Regions from separate parts of the Streptomyces sp. NPDC045701 genome, predicted to be linked through region 2. Evidence: riboswitches for the same ligand, from Rfam matches in the RefSeq annotation. Region 2 holds a riboswitch; the other holds the start of a gene.
The links. Region 2 has a riboswitch for S-adenosylmethionine ahead of AC07DW_RS21810 (aminotransferase class V-fold PLP-dependent enzyme). Riboswitches for the same ligand answer to the same signal wherever they lie in the genome.
Positions count from the first base shown of each region.

Region 1: linked by a shared signal. The riboswitch ahead of thrC (threonine synthase) and the one ahead of AC07DW_RS21810 (aminotransferase class V-fold PLP-dependent enzyme) in region 2 are both predicted to bind S-adenosylmethionine.

Region 1 covers NZ_JBWKJV010000020.1:3,132-7,713, reverse strand. The annotation lists gene AC07DW_RS20900 (cold-shock protein) at 135-341, opposite strand; gene AC07DW_RS20895 (ubiquitin-like small modifier protein 1) at 781-1,059, opposite strand; gene thrC (threonine synthase) at 1,084-2,391, opposite strand; SAM riboswitch class I at 2,385-2,529, opposite strand; gene AC07DW_RS20885 (glucosyl-3-phosphoglycerate synthase) at 2,662-3,606, shown strand; gene AC07DW_RS20880 (alpha,alpha-trehalose-phosphate synthase (UDP-forming)) at 3,652-4,582, shown strand, end outside.
Region 2 covers NZ_JBWKJV010000021.1:68,279-72,860, reverse strand. The annotation lists gene AC07DW_RS21820 (SLC13 family permease) at 1-256, shown strand, start outside; gene AC07DW_RS21815 (glycerate kinase family protein) at 253-1,521, shown strand; gene AC07DW_RS21810 (aminotransferase class V-fold PLP-dependent enzyme) at 1,518-2,876, opposite strand; SAM riboswitch class IV at 3,042-3,159, opposite strand; gene trpD (anthranilate phosphoribosyltransferase) at 3,369-4,433, opposite strand; gene qcrB (cytochrome bc1 complex cytochrome b subunit) at 4,581-4,582, opposite strand, start outside.

The sequences.
Region 1 (4,582 bases), on a different contig from region 2:
ATGCGAGTGCAAGCGCCCCCCATGGATCCGGGGCGGCGTCCGGACGCGCGCGAGGGGCCCGCGTCCCCTGGAACGCGAGCCCCTCGGCACTTGCGATGTCGACAGTCGATGGTCGGTCGATCGCGACGCGGCTCTCAGCCGGCGGCGAGCTTGACCATGTCCGCCTGCGGACCCTTCTGGCCCTGCGAGATCTCGAACTCCACTCGCTGACCTTCTTCAAGGGTGCGGTAGCCGTCCATCTGGATCGCGCTGTAGTGGACGAAAACATCCGCACCACCGTCGACCGCGATGAAGCCGTACCCCTTCTCCGCGTTGAACCACTTGACGGTGCCCTGAGCCATGCCTAACTCCCCTATTACTGGCCCTTGCACAGGACCGCACTTCGCGGACCCGGGTCAGACCTCACCCGCAGACAGTTCCCAGGCCCTGGGAGCCTGGAGATGCCCCAGCGGGCGTGCGCCGGAACGCGTCGACCGCCGCTGAATGTATCTGCCCAACTGCCGTCTGCAACAGGTCAATCGGACGAGAATTCCGAGCACGGGTGAACGGAAAATGTGGCCGAAGGGGCCAGAATCCCGGGCAAGTCGGGCCCGGCAAAGGGCGCAAATGACACAACTCGCGGGGGTACATTGACTGCATCTCGTCGCGGCCGCGCACTATTTCATATGCGTCCGGCACAGGCGGCGGCGGGGACTTCCCCAACTCTACCGCGCTCAACCATGCAGAATTGCCCCCTCCGCTTCTCTCGCGGAGGGGGCAACGTCCGTCGCGCCGGGTACGTCAGCAGCCGCCCGCCACGGCCGGGATGATCGACACGCCCGCGCCGTCGGGCGTGGCGGTCCCCAGACCGTCCTCGAAACGCACGTCGTCGTCGTTGACGTACACGTTCACGAAGCGGCGCAGCTTGCCCTGGTCGTCCAGGACGCGGGCGGCGATGCCCGGGTGGTTCTTCTCCAGCGACTCGATGACCTCGGAGAGGGTCGCGCCCTCCGCCGTGACCTCGGCCTGGCCGCCCGTGTACGTGCGGAGGATGGTGGGGATGCGGACGTTGACGCTCATGTCGTGGTGCTGCCTTTCAGTCGTTCAGGCGAGGCCGGCGGCGCGGAACGCGTCCAGGCTCGGGCGGATGGTCGCGGTCGGGCCGGTGGTCGGGGCCACCGCGTCGAGGGTCTTCAGGCCGTCGCCCGTGTTGAGCACGACGGTGGTCAGCGACGGGTCCAGGGCGCCCGCCTCGATCAGCTTCCTCGTCACGCCCACGGTGACACCACCCGCCGTCTCGGCGAAGATGCCCTCCGTACGGGCCAGCAGCTTGATCGCGTCGACCACCTGCTCGTCGTCGACGTCCTCCACCGCTCCGCCGGTGCGGCGGGCGATGTCCAGGACGTACGGGCCGTCCGCCGGGTTGCCGATGGCGAGCGACTTGGCGATGGTGTTCGGCTTCTGGGGGCGTACGACGTCGTGGCCGGCCTTGAAGGCCGCCGACACCGGGGAGCAGCCCTCCGCCTGGGCACCGAAGATCTTGTACGGCCTGTCCTCGACCAGACCCAGCTTGATCAGCTCCTGCAACCCCTTGTCGATCTTCGTCAGCTGCGAGCCGGACGCGATCGGGATCACCAGCTGGTCGGGCAGCCGCCAGCCAAGCTGCTCGCAGATCTCGTACGCGAGGGTCTTCGACCCCTCGGCGTAGTACGGCCGCAGGTTGACGTTCACGAAGCCCCAGCCCTCGCCCAGCGGGTCGCCGATGAGCTCGGAGCAGAAACGGTTGACGTCGTCGTAGGTGCCCTCGATGCCGACGAGGTCACCGCCGTAGACGGCGGCCATGACGACCTTGCCCTGCTCCAGGTCGTGCGGGATGAACACGCAGGACCGGAAGCCGGCACGGGCGGCGGCGGCGCCGACGGCACCCGCCAGGTTGCCGGTGGAGGAGCAGGACAGGGTGGTGAAGCCGAAGGCGCGGGCGGCCTCCAGGGCCTGGGCGACGACCCGGTCCTTGAAGGAGTGCGTCGGGTTGCCCGAGTCGTCCTTGACGAACAGCTTGCCCGGCTCGACGCCCAGCTCACGCGCCAGGTTGTCGGCCTGGACGAGCTTGGTCCAGCCGGGGTTCAGGTTCGGCTTGCCGGCGACGTCCGCCGGGACGGGCAGCAGCGGCGCGTACCGCCAGATGTTCGCGGGTCCGGCCTCGATCCGCTCGCGGAGCGCCTCGGGGTCGCCGACCGGCAGGTCGTAGGCGATCTCTAGAGGCCCGAAACACAGCTCACAGGCGAAAATGGGACCGAGCTCGAAACGCTCGCCGCATTCGCGACAGGAGAGGGCGGAAGCAGGCCCGAGGTCGACGTTCTTGGCGGTGGCGACAGTCTGTACAGCCATGGAGGCGAGGCCCTTTCTCCTCATCTTCCTCATGGCGCACTTCGCCATGAGACGGATTTGGCACCTTCCCTAGCCGGGGCCTCGCGCAAGACGTTGCGAGTGCCGACTGGAGGGTTGCCGGGGCTTCAACGGGCCGTGTCCCTCTGCCCCTCTGGATGAGCGGTATTCGATTGTGGCGGTGCTTGTGCAGCCAACGCGGGGACCCGACATACGACGGTCGTCCGCGTTGTTCAAGACTGTAACCGAACCCCTGGACGCTCGAGACGGTCGTCCGATACGCGAGATGGAGATCACGTGCTGGAAGAGGTGGAGCGCTGGCTGGAGCGGCGGTCCTGGTCCGTGGCCGATCGACCGCTCGACCGGCTGCTCGCGGCCAAGCACGGCACGACCGTCAGTGTCGTCCTGCCGGCGCTGAACGAGGAGGCGACGGTCGGCGACATCGTCACCGTCGTCCGCCGCGAACTGATGTCCGGCCCCGTCCCGCTCGTCGACGAACTCGTGGTGATCGACTCGGGCTCCACCGACCGGACCTCGGAGGTCGCCGCCGCGGCCGGGGCGCGCGTGGTGCACCGGGACGCCATCCTCCCCCGCATACCCGCGCTCCCCGGCAAGGGCGAGGTCCTGTGGCGCTCCCTCCTCGCCACCAGCGGCGACATCGTCTGCTTCGTCGACGCCGACCTGCGCGACTTCTCGGCCGACTTCGTCACCGGGATCGTCGGCCCGCTCCTCACCGACCCGTCCGTCCAGTTCGTCAAGGCCATGTACGACCGGCCCCTGGCCGGCTCGCCCGGCCAGGGCGGCCGGGTGACCGAGCTGGTGGCGCGGCCGCTGCTGAACCTGCACTGGCCGCGGCTGGCCGGATTCGTGCAGCCGCTGGGCGGCGAGTACGCGGCGCGCCGCTCGCTGCTGGAACGGCTCCCCTTCCCGGTGGGGTACGGGGTGGAGCTCGGCCTGCTGGTGGACGCCCTGCACACCGTGGGCCTCGACGCCCTGGCGCAGGTGGACGTGGGGGTGCGCAAGCACCGGCACCAGGACGAGCGGGCACTGGGCCGGATGGCGGCGGCGATCTACCGCACGGCGCAGCTGCGGCTGTCGCGCGGGCACCTGGTGCGGCCGCGGCTGACGCAGTTCGACCGCGGGGACGCGGGCTTCGTCCCGCGCACCCATGACGTCGACACCGAGGAGCGCCCGCCGATGACCGAGGTGGCCGAGTACGCGCGGCACCGGCGCGTGGCGTGAGCGCCGTACGTTTGAGCGTTTCCGCTACGGGCTAGGTTCGTCTCCATGGCAGCCCAGATTCTTGTCGCCTCGAACCGCGGTCCCGTCAGCTACGTGCCACGTGAGGACGGGACGTTCGACGCCCGGCGCGGCGGGGGCGGACTGGTGTCGGGACTGTCCGCGATCGGGCCGGAGGCGGGCGCCCTGTGGGTGTGCGCGGCGCTGAGCGACGGCGACCGGCAGGCGGTGCGGCAGGGCGTCGCGGCCGAGCCGGGCGTGAAGATGCTCGACATCGACGCGGCGGTGCACGCGGACGCGTACAACGGCATCGCGAACTCCGTGCTGTGGTTCGTGAACCACATGCTGTACCAGACGCCACTGGAACCGGTCTTCGACGCGGAGTTCCGCCGCCGGTGGGCGTCCTACCGCCTCTACAACCGCGCCTTCGCCGAGGCGCTCGCCGAGGAGGCGGCGGACGGCGCGGTCGTGATCGTCCAGGACTACCACCTGGCCCTCGTCCCCGGCATGCTCCGCGAGCTCCGCCCCGACCTGCGCATCGGGCACTTCTCGCACACGCCGTGGGCACCGCCGGAGTACTTCTCCATGCTCCCCGACGACATCGCCGAGGAACTCCTCCTGGGCATGCTCGGCGCGGACCGGCTCGGCTTCCTGACCTGGCGCTGGCTGAAGGCGTTCCAGGACTGCTGCGCGGCGTCCCTGCGGGACATGGACGTGACGACGCACTGGCCGAAGGACCAGTCGCCGAGCGTGCGGTACCAGTCGCACGGGCAGGCCCACCGCACCCACCTGGGTGTGCACGGCCTCGGCGCGGACGGCGACTTCCTCCGCGAACGGTCCCGGCGCCCGGACGTGGACGACCGGATGGCGATGCTGCGCGAGCAGATCGGCCCGGACCGCAGGACGATCGTCCGCGTCGACCGCACGGAACTGTCCAAGAACATCGTCCGCGGCCTGCTGGCCTACCGGCACCTGCTGG
Region 2 (4,582 bases):
CGCGGCGGGGGTCAACCCGGTCACCGCCGCGCTCGCCTCGACCGCCGCGGCCGGGTTCTGCCACACGCTGCCGGCGTCGGCGAAGCCCGTCGCGCTCTTCCGTGACGTCCCCGACGGGGTGCCCACCTACACCCCGCGCGACCTGCTGCGGCTGTCGGCGGTGCTCGCCCCGCTCACGGCGGGCCTGGTCCTGTTCTTCGCCCTGACCGTCTGGCCGCTGATCGGCGTGCCCGTCCTCGTGGAGGCCCCCCGATGAGCTACCGCGTCGCCGTCGCCCCGAGCGGCTTCAAGGAGTCCCTGTCGGCGCGGGAGGCCGCCGAGGCCATCGCCGAGGGGGTGCTGCGGGTCCTGCCGGACGCCGAGCTGGACCTGATCCCGCTGGTCGACGGGGGTGAGGGCACGGCCGAGGCGCTGGCCGCCGCGACCGGCGGACGGCTCGTCGCGTGCGCCGCGACCGGCCCGCTGGGCGACCCGCTGGACAGCCGCTTCGCGCTCCTCGGGGACGGCTCGGCGGTCGTGGAGATGGCCGCCGCCGCCGGGCTCGCCCTGGTGCCGCCGGGCCGCCGAGACCCGGGCGCCACGACCACGTACGGCGTCGGCGAGTTGATCCGCGCGGCCCTCGACGCGGGCGCCCGGCGCGTCCTGGTCGGGTGCGGCGACTCGGGCACCTCGGACGGCGGCGCGGGCGCCCTCCAGGCGCTGGGCGTCCGGCTCCTCGACGCGTCCGGCGCCGAACTCCCCCACGGCGGCTCGGCGCTGACCCGGCTCGCGGTCGTCGACCCGCGCGGGCTCGACCCGCGGCTGGTGGACACCGAGCTGCTGGTGGCGTGCAACCCGTACAACGTGCTGTGCGGCGAGCGGGGGGTCGCCCGGGTCTTCGGCCCGCAGAAGGGCGCCACCCCGGCACGGTGCGAGGAGCTGTCGGCCGCCCTGGAGCACTGGGCGGCCGCGCTGACGGCGGCGTGCGCCCCCGGCGTCGACCTGCGGTGCGCCCCCGGCACCGGGGCGTCGGGCGGGCTGGGCGCGGGGCTCGCGGCGGTGGGGGGCCGGCTGCTCCCGCGCTTCGAGGTGCTCCTCGACGGGCTGGACCTGGGCGCCCGGCTGGGCCTCGCCGACCTGGTGGTGACCGGCGAGGGCGCGCTGGACGCCCAGACCGTGCGGGGCAAGGTGCCGGGCGAGGTGGCGCGGCGTGCCCGGGAGGCGGGGGTACCGGTCCTGGCGCTGGCGGGCACGCTGGGCGTGGGCGCCGGGGAGGCGGGGCTCGACGCCTACGAGTCGATCGCGGCCGGCCCGCTGCCGCTGCCGGAGGCGCTGGACCGGGCCGCCGAGCTGCTCGCGGACGCCGCCGAACGGGCGCTGCGCACGGTCCTGGTGGGCACCCGGCTCAGGGCCCCTCGCCGGGTCCCGGCCGGGCTCGCCGACCCGGCGGGGTCAGGACACGCCCCGGGCCGTGTCCGCGACGTCCCGCCCGGCCCGCGACGCCCGGCGGGCGGACGCCGATACGTTCCGGACACTCCCTAGCCTCGGTCGGGCACGCAACGCCCGTCCTCCGTACGGTAGTTCCAGCGAGCCCCGTCCCGGACGAGTTCCTTCACGGCCCGGACGAACCGGTCGACGTGCTCGTCCGGCGTCCCCGCCCCGAAGCTGACGCGGATGGCGTTCAGCGAGGTGGCCCCGCCGTCCGGGGCGCCGCACTCGCCGACGTCCTGCGGGTCGCCGCCCAGCAGGGTGCGCACCAGCGGGTGGGCGCAGAACAGTCCGTCCCGGACACCGATGCCGTACTCGGCCGAGAGGGCCGCCGCGAAGTGCGAGCTGTTCCAGCCCCGTACGACGAAGGAGATGACGCCCACCCGGGGCGCGTCTTCGCCGAACAGCGACAGCACCTTCACCTCCGGCACCTCGGCGAGCCCCGCGCGCACCTTGCCGATCAGGTACTGCTCGCGGGCCACCAGGTCGTCGAACCCGGCCTCGGTGAGCGCCTTGCAGGCGGACGCGACGGCGTAGACGCCGATGACGTTGGGGGAACCGGCCTCGTGGCGGGCCGGGGTGGTGTGCCACTCGACGTCCACCCCGCCGTCGGCGCGCCGGGCGACCTTGCGGGAGGCGCCGCCGCCGGCCAGGTACGGGTCGGCGTCCCGCAGCCAGTCGGCCCGTCCCGCGAGGACGCCGGAGCCGAACGGGGCGTACAGCTTGTGCCCGGAGAACGCCACCCAGTCGACGTCCAGGTCCCGCACCGAGACCGGGTGGTGGGGTGCCAGCTGCGCGGCGTCCAGGACGATGCGGGCGCCGTGGGCGTGGGCGGCGGCGGCCAGCTCGCGTACCGGCCACAACTCACCGGTCACGTTCGACGCACCGGTCACGCAGACCAGCGCCGGCCCGTGGGGGTCCCGGTCCGCCAGCGCCCGCTCCAGCGTCCGGACCGCCTCTTCCGGCGTCCGGGGCGCGTCGAGGTACGTGACCGTCGCGTCCTTCCACGGCAGCAGCGAGGCGTGGTGCTCGGTCTCGAAGACGAAGACCTGGCAGCCGGCGGGCAGCGCGGCGGCCAGCAGGTTCAGCGAGTCGGTGGTCGACCGGGTGAAGACGACCTGGTCGCCCTCCCGGCAGTCGAGGAACTCCGCCACCGCGGCGCGGCTGTTCTCGAACAGGTCGGTCGACAGCTGCGACAGGTACCCGGCACCCCGGTGCACGCTGCCGTAGTACGGCGCGTACGCGGCCACGTCGTCCCACACCCGCTGGAGGGCCGGCGCGCTGGCGGCGTAGTCGAGCGCGGCGTAGGTGACCTCGCCCCCGGTGACGAGCGGCACGGTGACATCCCGCCCCAGAACGGGCAGCGGGGCACAAACGGACTGGTCGGCGGCAAGGGTGGAGACAGACATGGCGAACTCCCGTACAGGGCAGGCGAACTCGTCGCGTCGGCGCACGAGGGTGCGGCGCGGCGAGAGGAGAAGAAGGGGGTACCGAAGAAGGGGCTGATACGCCCTATCGCATTCGCTTGCTCACGAGACTGCTCCCTTGAGGACCAGGACCCCAGGGTGTGCAGGGGTCCGCGCTTGCCACAGACTTCGCCGCCTGCGGCCTGGTCTTCACCCGGGGCACCCCGCCACGGACGGAGGGTTGCCGGACAGCGGGCCGGGGCCGTAGTCGCTGTCACTCATGACCTGCCGAGAAGTTAAACCACGTGATCGCCCGCACGCAAGCCGTGTCCGGATCCCGGGACACCGGCCCTCGGCCGGACGACGACCGGCACGGACCCCGCGGGGCCGCCGCCGCGGGGTACGGGCGGCGCCCGGCGGGCCCCGCCCGTACGCCCGACACCACCGGCCCGGTGCGGGCCGTCGTCCACGACCGTCACGGGCCCGGAGGGGCCGTCACGCGTTGCTGGCGGCCACCCAGCGGTCCAGCGCCGCCCGCGCAGCACCGGAGTCGATCGCCTCGGCCGCGCGGGTGATGCCCGCCCCGATCCGCTCGGTCAGCGGGGCGTCGGACGGCTCCAGCGCGACCAGGGCCGCCGCCGCGTTCAGCAGCACCGCGTCCCGCACGGGCCCGGTCTCCCCGGCCAGTATCCGCCGGGCCACGTCGGCGTTGTACGAGGCGTCCGCGCCGCGCAGCGCCTCCACGGGCACGAGGCCGATGCCGACGTCCCGCGGGTCGAACGTCTCCTCGCGCACCGCGCCGTCGCGGACTACCCACACCTTCGAAGTGGCGGTGGTGGTCAGCTCGTCCAGCCCGTCGTCACCGCGGAACACCAGCGCGGAGGAGCCGCGCTCGGCGAGCACACCGGCCATGATGGGGGCCATCCGGGCGTCGGCGACACCGGTCGCCTGGGCCTTGACCCGCGCCGGGTTGGTGAGCGGGCCGAGGAAGTTGAACGTGGTCCGGATGCCGAGCTCCTTGCGGGCCGCCGCCACGTACCGCAGCGCCGGGTGGAACCGCACGGCGAAGCAGAACGTGATGCCGGCCTCCTCGGCGACCTCGGCGACCCGCCGGGGCGTCAGGTCCAGGTTGACACCCAGCTTCTCCAGCACGTCGGAGGACCCGGAGGCGGAGGAGGCGGCGCGGTTGCCGTGCTTGACGACCTTGGCGCCGGTACCGGCGACGACGATCGCGGACATGGTGGAGATGTTGACGGTCCTGGCGCCGTCGCCGCCGGTGCCGACGAGGTCCACGGCCGGGCCGGGCACCTCGATCACGTTCGCGTGCGCGTACATGGCGCGGACCAGGCCGGTGATCTCCTCGACGGTCTCGCCCTTCGCGCGCAGGGCGACCGCGAACCCGGCGATCTGGGCGTCGGTGGCCTCACCGCGCATGATCCGGTCCATCGCCCACGCCGTGTCGTCGGCGCTCCGGTCGCGCCCCTCCAGCAGGGCGTTCAGGACGTCGGGCCACGAGCGGCCCGCCGCGATGTCTCCTCCAGCGGGGTGCACAGCGCTCATGGTCGCTCCTGGTGTCTTCGTACCGGGGTGTACGGGGCGTACAGGGATGACCACCACCCTATCCATCCCCGGGCACGGCAAAGAGCCCCGTCCAGCGAATGGACGGGGCTCGATGCTGTGGCGACCTGGGGCCGGGACGTCAGGTGATC